DNA from 3 places in the Janthinobacterium svalbardense genome. Region 2 is predicted to be linked to each of the others. Evidence: predicted binding sites of a transcription regulator. Region 2 holds the regulator's gene; each other region holds the start of a gene.
What was found. The regulator NrdR, encoded in region 2, represses ribonucleotide reductase genes. The targets are predictions, from matches to a motif close to CACNANATNTNGTG.
Positions count from the first base shown of each region.

Region 1: CNX70_RS25480 (ribonucleoside-diphosphate reductase subunit alpha) is a predicted target of NrdR. The motif match lies at 1,473-1,486, and genes of this name have one in related genera.
Region 3: CNX70_RS11685 (ribonucleoside triphosphate reductase) is a predicted target of NrdR. The motif match lies at 1,984-1,997, and genes of this name have one in related genera.

Region 1 covers NZ_CP023422.1:5,714,267-5,717,543, reverse strand. The annotation lists gene CNX70_RS25490 (sigma 54-interacting transcriptional regulator) at 1-748, shown strand, start outside; gene ampD (1,6-anhydro-N-acetylmuramyl-L-alanine amidase AmpD) at 748-1,359, shown strand; gene CNX70_RS25480 (ribonucleoside-diphosphate reductase subunit alpha) at 1,742-3,277, shown strand, end outside.
Region 2 covers NZ_CP023422.1:2,102,084-2,105,360, reverse strand. The annotation lists gene CNX70_RS09365 (PilW family protein) at 1-510, opposite strand, end outside; gene pilV (type IV pilus modification protein PilV) at 507-1,094, opposite strand; gene nrdR (transcriptional regulator NrdR) at 1,340-1,804, opposite strand; gene glyA (serine hydroxymethyltransferase) at 1,948-3,192, opposite strand.
Region 3 covers NZ_CP023422.1:2,599,603-2,602,879, forward strand. The annotation lists gene CNX70_RS11675 (anaerobic ribonucleoside-triphosphate reductase activating protein) at 1-2, opposite strand, end outside; gene nrdD (anaerobic ribonucleoside-triphosphate reductase) at 1-192, opposite strand, end outside; gene CNX70_RS11685 (ribonucleoside triphosphate reductase) at 189-1,937, opposite strand; gene CNX70_RS11690 (hypothetical protein) at 2,056-2,472, opposite strand; gene ubiU (ubiquinone anaerobic biosynthesis protein UbiU) at 2,634-3,277, shown strand, end outside.

The DNA.
Region 1 (3,277 bases), 2.7 Mb from region 2:
CGCGCTGCATGAGCGCCAGGGCTTGTTCCAGGCGGCCCATGGCGGCAGTTTGCTGCTCGATGAAGTCGACGATCTGCCGCTGGCCATGCAGGTCAAGCTGTTGCGCGTACTGCAGGAGCGGCGCGTGCGCAAGCTGGGCGGTAGTACTGACGAGGCCGTCGACGTGCGCATCCTGTGCGCCAGCCAGCATGGCCTGGCGCGCGGCGTGGCCGCCGGCACGTTTCGCCAGGATCTGTTTTACCGCCTGAATGTGATCGAGCTGGCGCTGCCGCCGCTGCGCGAGCGGCGCGGCGATCTGCAGGTATTATGTGAGGTGATCCTGGCGCGTCTGGCGCCACACCAGGCCGTGAGCCTGGCGCCGCCGGTGCTGGCGGCCCTGGCCGCGTATGCATTCCCCGGCAATGTGCGCGAACTGGAAAATATGCTGGAGCGGGCGCTGGCCTTTGCCGATGGCGGCGTGATTGCGCTCGACGCGCTGGCCTTGCCGTCTGCGGCGGGCGGCATGCCGCTGCGGGCGCCGCCGGCATTGCCGGAGCGGCAACTGTGCTTGCCCGGCATGGCGGCATATGGCGTGCCGCCCGTCTTGCCGCTGGACATGTATTTACGCCAGGCCGAGCGCGACATGATCATGCTGGCGCTGGTGCAGGCGCGCTATCACCGCGCACGGGCGGCGCGCCAGCTGGGCCTGAGCGTGCGCCAGCTGCGTTACCGCATGCAGAAATTGACGATACAGGAAGCGTTACCTTGATGACAGCATGGACGATAGATGAAGACGGCTGGTGCGACGGCGCGCTGCGCTATGACTCCCAATACTACGATGCGCGCCCGGACGGTGCGCAAGTCGACTTGCTGGTGATCCATAACATCAGCTTGCCGGGCGGCCACTTCGGCGGACCGCATGTGTCGGACTTGTTTACCGGCCGGGTAGACTATAATGCCGATCCTTCTTTCGCCGACCTGCGTGGCTTGCAGGTGTCGGCGCACTTTTTTGTGCGGCGCGATGGTGCGCTGTTGCAATATGTTTCTACTGATCAACGTGCCTGGCATGCCGGCGCGTCCATGTTCGAAGGGCGCCCGCAGTGCAATGGCTATTCCATCGGTGTCGAAATGGAAGGCGCGGACGATGTGCCCTTCCAGCCGCGGCAATACCATGTGCTGGCGGTGCTGACGGCGGCACTGGTAGCGCGCTACGGGCTGTCCCAGGTGCGCGGCCACGCGCACATTGCGCCGGGCAGGAAGACGGATCCGGGGCCGTTTTTTGACTGGCATTTTTATCAAGTATGCTGGCTGGAAACTATGCGCGGGCAGCCTGCGTTAGCGCTTACTACGCGGGGATTGGGCTTTCCATCCGTGCCCTGAAAAGTCAACCGAAATCGTATATGAAAATACAAAAAATTACGCTGGCGGATGCCGGAAAACTATTGCATCGCCTTTCGATGGGCACTACAATTAGTGCATAACTTGGATTTAAAGACTATATGTAGTGCCATCACAGACGTTTTCAGAATTATTGCCAAAGCTACCCTGTTTGTTTATACGGCAACGGGAACTGGCGTTTCATCACCCTTGATCGTGTTTCGCGCCAGCCGGGCTGTACAGGTTGGCCGTCTGATTTTTGGCTGTATATTATTTACTATTTAGCAACAAATACCTGAGGAAACCCTGACCATCGGGCGTTCTATTCAACAACACACGCGGCAGCAAAACTGCAGGCTGACTTTAGCTGACAACGGGAGCTTCAATGCAATCACCACAAGATATTTCCATCCATCCAACGCCAGTATCGCCAGCGCCAGGCGCGGCCAATAGCGTGGCGAGCAGCGGCGCGGCATTGGGCGACTATCGCATCATCCGCCGCAACGGTGCGGTGGTGGCATTTGAGCCTTCGAAGATCGCCATCGCCATGACCAAGGCGTTTTTGGCCGTTAACGGTGGCCAGGGCGCCGCGTCGGCACGCGTCCGCGAACTGGTGGCGCAACTGACCGACGGCGTCGTCGCCGCGCTGGTGCGCCGCCATCCGGGTGGCGGCACCTTCCATATCGAAGACGTGCAAGACCAGGTGGAACTGTCGCTGATGCGTTCGGGCGAACACGACGTGGCGCGTGCCTACGTGCTGTACCGTGCCAAGCACATGGAAGAGCGCCGCTTGCAGAAGGAGGCGCTGGGCGCTTCCGCGCAAGTGACCGCACCGCAACTGAACGTCACTGACAACGGCGTGCGCCGCCTGCTGGACATGCAGGAAGTGCGCGACCTGATCAACGCCGCCTGCGCCGGCCTGGAAAAGCACGTCGATGCCGACGCCATCCTGGCTGAAACGGTGAAGAACCTGTACGACGGCGTGCCCGTCGAAGAGCTGCACAAGTCGGCCATCCTGGCGGCGCGCGCGCTGATGGAAAAAGATCCGGCCTACAGCCAGGTCACGGCCCGCATCCTGCTGCACACGGTGCGCAAGGAAGTGTTCGGCAAGGAAGTGCCGCAAGCGGCCGCTGCTGCCGAGTACCTGACGTATTTCCCGCAATATATCGCCAAGGGCATCGCCAACGATCTGCTGAACCCGGTACTTGCCAGTTTCGACCTGGAACGCCTGGCCAAGGCCATCGTTGCCGACCGCGACTTGCAATTCGGCTACATCGGCCTGCAAACGCTGTATGACCGCTACTTCCTGCACATCCATGACGTGCGCATCGAAATGCCGCAGGCGTTCTACATGCGCGTGGCCATGGGCCTGTCGCTGAACGAAGCGGACCGCGAAGCGCGCACCATCGAGTTCTACAATCTGCTGTCCTCGTTCGACTTCATGAGCTCGACGCCGACCCTGTTCAACTCGGGTACCCTGCGTTCGCAGCTGTCGTCGTGCTACCTGAGCACCGTCTCGGACGATCTGGAAGGCATCTACGACGCCATCAAGGACAACGCGCTGCTGGCCAAGTACGCCGGCGGCCTGGGTAACGACTGGACGCCAGTGCGCGCCCTGGGCGCCCACATCAAGGGCACCAACGGCAAGTCGCAAGGCGTGGTGCCGTTCCTGAAAGTGGTCAACGACACGGCCGTGGCAGTCAACCAGGGCGGCAAGCGCAAGGGCGCCGTCTGCGCCTACCTGGAAACCTGGCACATGGACATCGAGGAATTCCTCGACCTGCGCAAGAACACGGGCGACGACCGCCGCCGCACGCACGACATGAACACGGCGAACTGGATTCCCGACATGTTCATGAAGCGCGTCATGGAAAAAGGCGAGTGGACCCTGTTCTCGCCATCCGAAACGCCAGATTTGCAC
Region 2 (3,277 bases):
CAGCTCGCCCTCGCCATCGGCGCCCTGCGCTACATAGAAAATGCTCCAGCCCCGCTGCGCCTGCGTTTGCGCGGCGCCCACGCCGAAGCCGGCGCAATTGAGCACGGAACCGTCGCCGCCCTCTTCCTTGCCGGCACCGTAATAGCGCAGGGCCAGCACGTCGCTGCCATACAGGGCGCCGGGCAGCGCTCCGCTGATGCCCTCGCTGTTCTTGCCCAGGCTGCGCGCGTCGAGCCCGGCGATATTCGCGCTGTCGTGCGCGGCATGGGCGACGGGCGCGGCGCTGCTATCCCAGTTCACATACGCCGTCTGGCGCACCGCGCGGGCGATGGTGTCGAGCGCATAGCGGCCGTTGTCGTCCAGGCGCGCACTGGCGGACTGGTCGCCATAACTGCCGCTGGCCGCCAGCAGCACGCTACTGGCCGCCAGCATCAGCAGCGCGCCCAGCGACAGGGCCACCAGCAATTCGACCAGGCTCATGCCCCGATGCCGGCGCAAGACCGTGTTCATGCGCCGCCTCCCAACTGGAATGCCAGCCTGGGCAGCGAATCGCCTGCCGCATTCACGGCCGGTGATCCATCGGGCTGTCGGCCCCGCCAGCCCAGCTTGATGACGATGGGTGCGCCCTTGCCGCCGCTGCACGCCCACGGCAAGCCCTGGGCGGCGGCATCCCAGGCGGGCGCGTCGCGGCAGATATGCAGGCGCGCGCCGGGCAAGGCCGCATGCAGCTGCTGTTTCCACTCGGCGATGTCGAATTGCGCCAGTTCGGCCGCGCTGCAGGCGGCAGCACCAAAACAGTCGGGCGCGCCACCGCCTGCTTCGGCGTCGTCCGCCGCCGCGTAGGCCACGTTCAGGTAGGGATTGCCCGTATCGGGGCCATTCATGAGCACGCTGTTCGCGCGCATGCGCTCGGCCATGCCGGCGGCCAGTTGCACGCCCGCCGACAACAGCGCCGACTCGTGGCGCGCGCGCAGGGAATGCAGTTGCAAAATGCTGGCGCCCAGCAAGCCCAGCGCCAACAGCAACAGTGACACCAGCACCTCGACAAGGCTGCTGCCACCCGCAGGAAACATGGTGCGACCGCCATTGCGCATGCGCTACTCCCTTCCGCAGACAGAGTCGCAAGAACAGGCGGCCCAGCTACACGATAGGCGCGCGCAAAAAACGGGATCTGCGCTGGCGCAAACAGCACGGCGATAAGGTGAGAAGAACAGCGTAGGGATTGATCAGACCGCTTGCCAGGCGAACGCTGGCGTGGTGCACACGGGGCGCGAAATGGGACACATGAGCGGCCCCGTTTTCAATCAGGTGAACAAGAAGCTGAGCAAGAAGGTGAACGTCAGGGCTTGCTGCGCGCCTGCCCCACTTCGGCGATCGCATCCTGGAACTCGGCCAGGTCTTCGAAATTCTTGTAGACGGAGGCGAAGCGGATGTAGGCGATCTTGTCGAGGCGCTTGAGTTCTTGCATGACGAGCTCGCCGATATAGCCGGAATCGACTTCGCGCAAGCCGCTGGTCAGCAGTTTTTCCTGGATGGAGGCGATGGCCGTATCCACGGAGGCGGCCGCGACGGGACGCTTGCGCAAGGCCAGCATCAAACTGCCGCGCAACTTATCCGCAGCGAACTCCGTCCGGCTGCCATTCTTTTTGACGACGGCCGGCATGATAAGTTCAATGCGCTCGTACGTGGTAAAACGCTTGTCGCATTTGCCGCAGCGGCGGCGGCGCCGAATGGCATCCCCTTCCTCCGATACGCGCGTATCGAGAACCTGGGTGTCGCCGTGCTGGCAAAATGGACATTTCATGGGCTGGCTACAACTTTATAGTAATAATTACGGGAAATCGCCGCCCTTGTACAAAGGGCGCCCGAATCACTCCGGGCGCCCTTGGGCACGAAGGAATGTGTCATACAGAATCTTACTCTGTATGACACATTCTGGACAAATAATTATGCGTACACTGGATGCGCGTCGGCCAGCACTTTCACGGCCGCTTTCACGCGCTCGATGGTGGCGGTGTCATGCGGATTGTCCAGCACGTCGGCGATCAGGTTGCCCACTTCTTCCGCTTGCGCTTCCTTGAAACCGCGCGTCGTCATCGCCGGGCTGCCCAGGCGGATGCCCGATGTGACGAAAGGCTTTTGCGGGTCGTTCGGGATGCCGTTCTTGTTGCAGGTGATGTGCGCGGAACCGAGGATGGCTTCGGCTTCCTTGCCCGTCAGGTTCTTGGCGCGCAGGTCGACCAGCATGACGTGCGATTCGGTGCCGCCGGAAACGATGCGCAGGCCGCGCTTGATCAGGGTTTTCGCCAGCACGTCGGCGTTCTTGACCACTTGTTTCTGGTATTCGACGAATTCCGGGCTCAGCGCTTCCTTGAAGGCGACGGCCTTGCCGGCGATCACGTGCATCAGCGGGCCGCCCTGGATGCCGGGGAAGATGGCCGAGTTGATGGCTTTTTCGTGCTCAGCCTTCATCAGGATGATGCCGCCACGGGGGCCGCGCAACGATTTGTGCGTGGTCGAGGTGACGAAGTCGGCGAACGGCACCGGGTTCGGGTACAGGCCGGCGGCGATCAGGCCGGCGTAGTGGGCCATGTCGACCATGAAGTAGGCGCCCACTTCCTTGGCGATCTTGCCGAAACGCTCGAAGTCGATCTTTTTCGAGAAGGCCGACGCGCCGGCGATGATCAGCTTCGGCTTGCGTTCACGGGCCAGGCGCTCCATTGCCTCGTAATCGATGTCTTCTTCCGCCGTCAAGCCATACGACACGACGTCAAACCATTTGCCGGACATGTTCAGCGGCATGCCGTGGGTCAGGTGGCCACCTTCGGCCAGCGACATACCCATGATCAGGTCGCCTGGTTTCAGCACGGCAAAGAACACGCCCTGGTTCGCCTGCGAACCGGAGTTCGGCTGCACGTTTGCGCATTCGGCGCCGAACAGCTGTTTCACGCGGTCGATGGCCAGTTGCTCGGCGATGTCGACGAATTCGCAGCCACCGTAGTAACGCTTGCCTGGATAACCTTCGGCATATTTATTCGTCAGCTGCGAGCCTTGCGCTTCCATTACGGCCGGCGACGTGTAGTTCTCCGACGCGATCAGTTCGATGTGGTCGTGCTGGCGCGTGTTCTCTTTTTGAATGACGGCGAACAATTCAGGATCGACGTTGGCGAGGGTGTGATCTTTTGCAAACATGTAAAAACTCCAAGTATGAGGGTGCTTGTACTGGCAGGTTGGATCGAATGAGGGGAGCCGGCGTTAAGTGAATAACAACATTGGA
Region 3 (3,277 bases), 500 kb from region 2:
ACGGCAGGCGGGCTGGCCAACCTGGGCGCTCGCTTGCGTAAAGTATTGGCGCTCGTGGAATTCGCCCTGCTTTCCGATGTTGAACGAGGCAACGGGGCGGTGGTAGCCCATCACGCGCGTCCAGATTTCGCAGCGCTGGCGTTCGCTGTCGAGCAGGGTGATGGCGGGAGTGAAGTCGGGACGTGCGTTCATGGTGTTTCCTCAAGTGATGGAACAGGGTGGGCTTGCTTGCGGGCGATCAGTTCCGCGTCGCAGGTGGGGCAGAATTCATGTTTGCCGGCCAGGTAGCCGTGGCGCGGGCAGATGGAAAACGTGGGCGTGACCGTGATGTAGGGCAGCGAGAAGCGGCTCAGCGCGCGTTTTACCAGTTCGCGGCAGGCATTCGCATCCGACAGCGCTTCGGTCATGTACAGGTGCAGCACCGTGCCGCCCGTGTACTTGCGCTGCAGTGCGTCCTGCAATTCCAGCGCCTCGAACGGGTCGTCCGTATGGCCCACGGGCAGTTGCGACGAGTTCGTGTAATACGGGTTGTCGACGGTGCCCGCCTGCAGGATGGCGGGATAGCGCTTGCGGTCTTCGCGGGCGAAGCGGTAGGTGGTGCCCTCGGCCGGTGTCGCTTCCAGGTTGTACATGTGGCCCGTCTCTTCCTGGAATGCCACCATGCGGGCGCGCACGTGGTCGAGCAGGCGGATCGCCAGCGCATGGCCCTCGGCGGACGTGATGTCGTAAGCGTCGCCGCTGAAATTGCGGATCATCTCGTTGATGCCGTTCACGCCCAGCGTGGAAAAGTGATTGCGCAGGGTGCCCAGGTAGCGCTTCGTGTAGGGGAACAAGCCTTGCTGCATCAGTTCTTCGATGGTGCGGCGCTTGATTTCCAGGCTGACTTTGCCCAGCTCCAGCAGGCGGTCCAGGTCGGCCATCAGTGCCGCTTCGTCGCCGCGCCACAGGTGGCCCAGGCGCGCGCAGTTGATGGTGACCACGCCCAGGGAGCCCGTCTGCTCGGCGGAACCGAACAGGCCATTGCCCCGTTTCAGCAGTTCGCGCAAGTCCAGCTGCAAGCGGCAGCACATGGAGCGGATCATGTTCGGCTTGAGTTCCGAATTGATGAAATTCTGGAAGTAGGGCAGGCCGTAGCGGGCCGTCATCTCGAACAGGCGTTCCGCGTTCTCGCTATGCCAGTCGAAGTCCTCGGTGATGTTATAGGTCGGGATGGGAAAGGTGAAGACTCTGCCCTTGGCGTCACCCGCCATCATGATCTCGATATACGCGCGGTTGATCATGTCCATCTCCGCCTGCAGCTCGCCATAGCTGAAGTCCATCTCCTGGCCGGCGATGACGGGAATCTGCTCGCGCAGGTCGTCCGGGCAGACCCAGTCGAAGGTGAGGTTGGTAAACGGCGTTTGCGTACCCCAGCGCGATGGCACGTTGAGGTTGAAGATCAGCTCCTGCATGTACTGGCGCACGTCTTCGTAGCGCAGGCTGTCCTTGCGGATGTAGGGCGCCATGTAGGTGTCGAAGGAGCTGAACGCCTGCGCGCCGGCCCATTCGTTTTGCAGGGTGCCGAGAAAATTGACGATCTGGCCGATGGCGCTCGACATGTGTTTCGGCGGGCCCGATTCGATCTTGCCCGGCACGCCATTCAAGCCTTCATGCAGCAGGGTTCGCAGCGACCAGCCGGCGCAGTAGCCGGCCAGCATGTCGAGGTCGTGGATGTGCAGTGCCGCTTCGCGGTGCGCCGCGCCCACTTCCGGCGGATACACCTGGTCCAGCCAGTAGTTGGCGATGACCTTGCCCGAGACATTCAGGATCAAGCCACCCAAGGAATACCCCTGGTTGGCGTTGGCGTTGACGCGCCAGTCGCGCCGTTCCAGGTATTCATTGATGGACGCGGCGACATCGACCTGGCCGCGTGTGGGGGAAACTGCATTCGTCGTCATGAAACCTCCAGTAAACACAACATGCGGTGTTTTTATGAAGGTTATCTACTAAATGTAGTGCCGTCAAAGGTGGCGTGCAAGCGATTCGCGTATCCTTGATCCAGGTGAAAAAACCACCTCAGCCGGTTTTGTTCCAGCGCGTTTCGCGCAGGATCAGCCAGCTCGCGCAAAAGAATGCGGCGCCGCAGGCGGCGATGCTGGCGACGGAGGCGGGCAGTACGTGGGCCCAGATTTCCAGTGGCGTATAGGTGCTCCAGCTGGCCACGCGCGCATCGAACGTGACGTAGTTCGCCAGCAGCCAGTAGATGGCCAGCAGGCCCGTGCAGATGGCGGCCTGACGCAGCAGCGGCAGTTGGCGGCGCGCGAACACGGCCAGCAGGAACAGCAGCAGCACGCCCGGATAGGCGCCCAGCACTTCCGGCGACAGCACGGAGATGGTCCCCGCGTCATAGCCATCGGCCGGACCGGCCCACTGCACTTGCAGCGCGGTGAGGAACAGGGTCAGAAGGAAAATCAGCAGCGGTTTGCGGGTCATGGTGGGCAATCGAAGAGGGGGGAAGTGGGGCATTTTACAGCCAGGTCAAGCAAGTTGAAGGTGTGCCAGCCATGCATGCATTCCTTCACCTGCGTCAAGGACTGGGCAGCATGGGCGGGGCTATAGTCTGCACCCTGAGCCGATACAGGACTGTGAACATCATGATGCTTGAATCAACTACCGCCACCCGCGTGGCCGGACCGCTGGAACTGGTCTGCCCCGCCGGCAGCCTGCCTGCCCTGAAAGCGGCCGTCGACAATGGCGCCGATACCGTTTACCTGGGCTTTCGCGATGCCACCAATGCGCGCAATTTCGCCGGCCTCAATTTCGACGAGAAAGCCATCGCCGAAGGCGTGCGCTACGCCCACCAGTACGGACGCAAGGTGCTGCTGGCGCTGAACACTTATCCGCAGCCGCACAACTGGGCCGTGTGGCGCAGCGCCATTGATCGCGCGGCTGCGGCCGGCATCGACGCCATGATCGTTGCCGATCCGGGTCTGATGGCCTACGCGGCGCAGCACCAGCCGCAGCTGCGCCTGCACCTGTCCGTGCAGGGCTCGGCCACCAACTACGAAGCCATCAATTTTTACCATGAACACTTCGGCATCGCCCGCGCCGTGCTGCCGCGCGTGCTGTCGATGGCGCAGGTGGAACAATTGATCAGCAAGACGGAAGTCGAGATCGAAGTGTTCGGTTTCGGCAGCCTGTGCGTGATGGTCGAAGGGCGCTGTGCGTTGTCGTCGTATGCAACGGGCGAGGCGCCGAACACCCACGGCGTGTGCTCGCCGGCCAAGGCCGTGCGCTG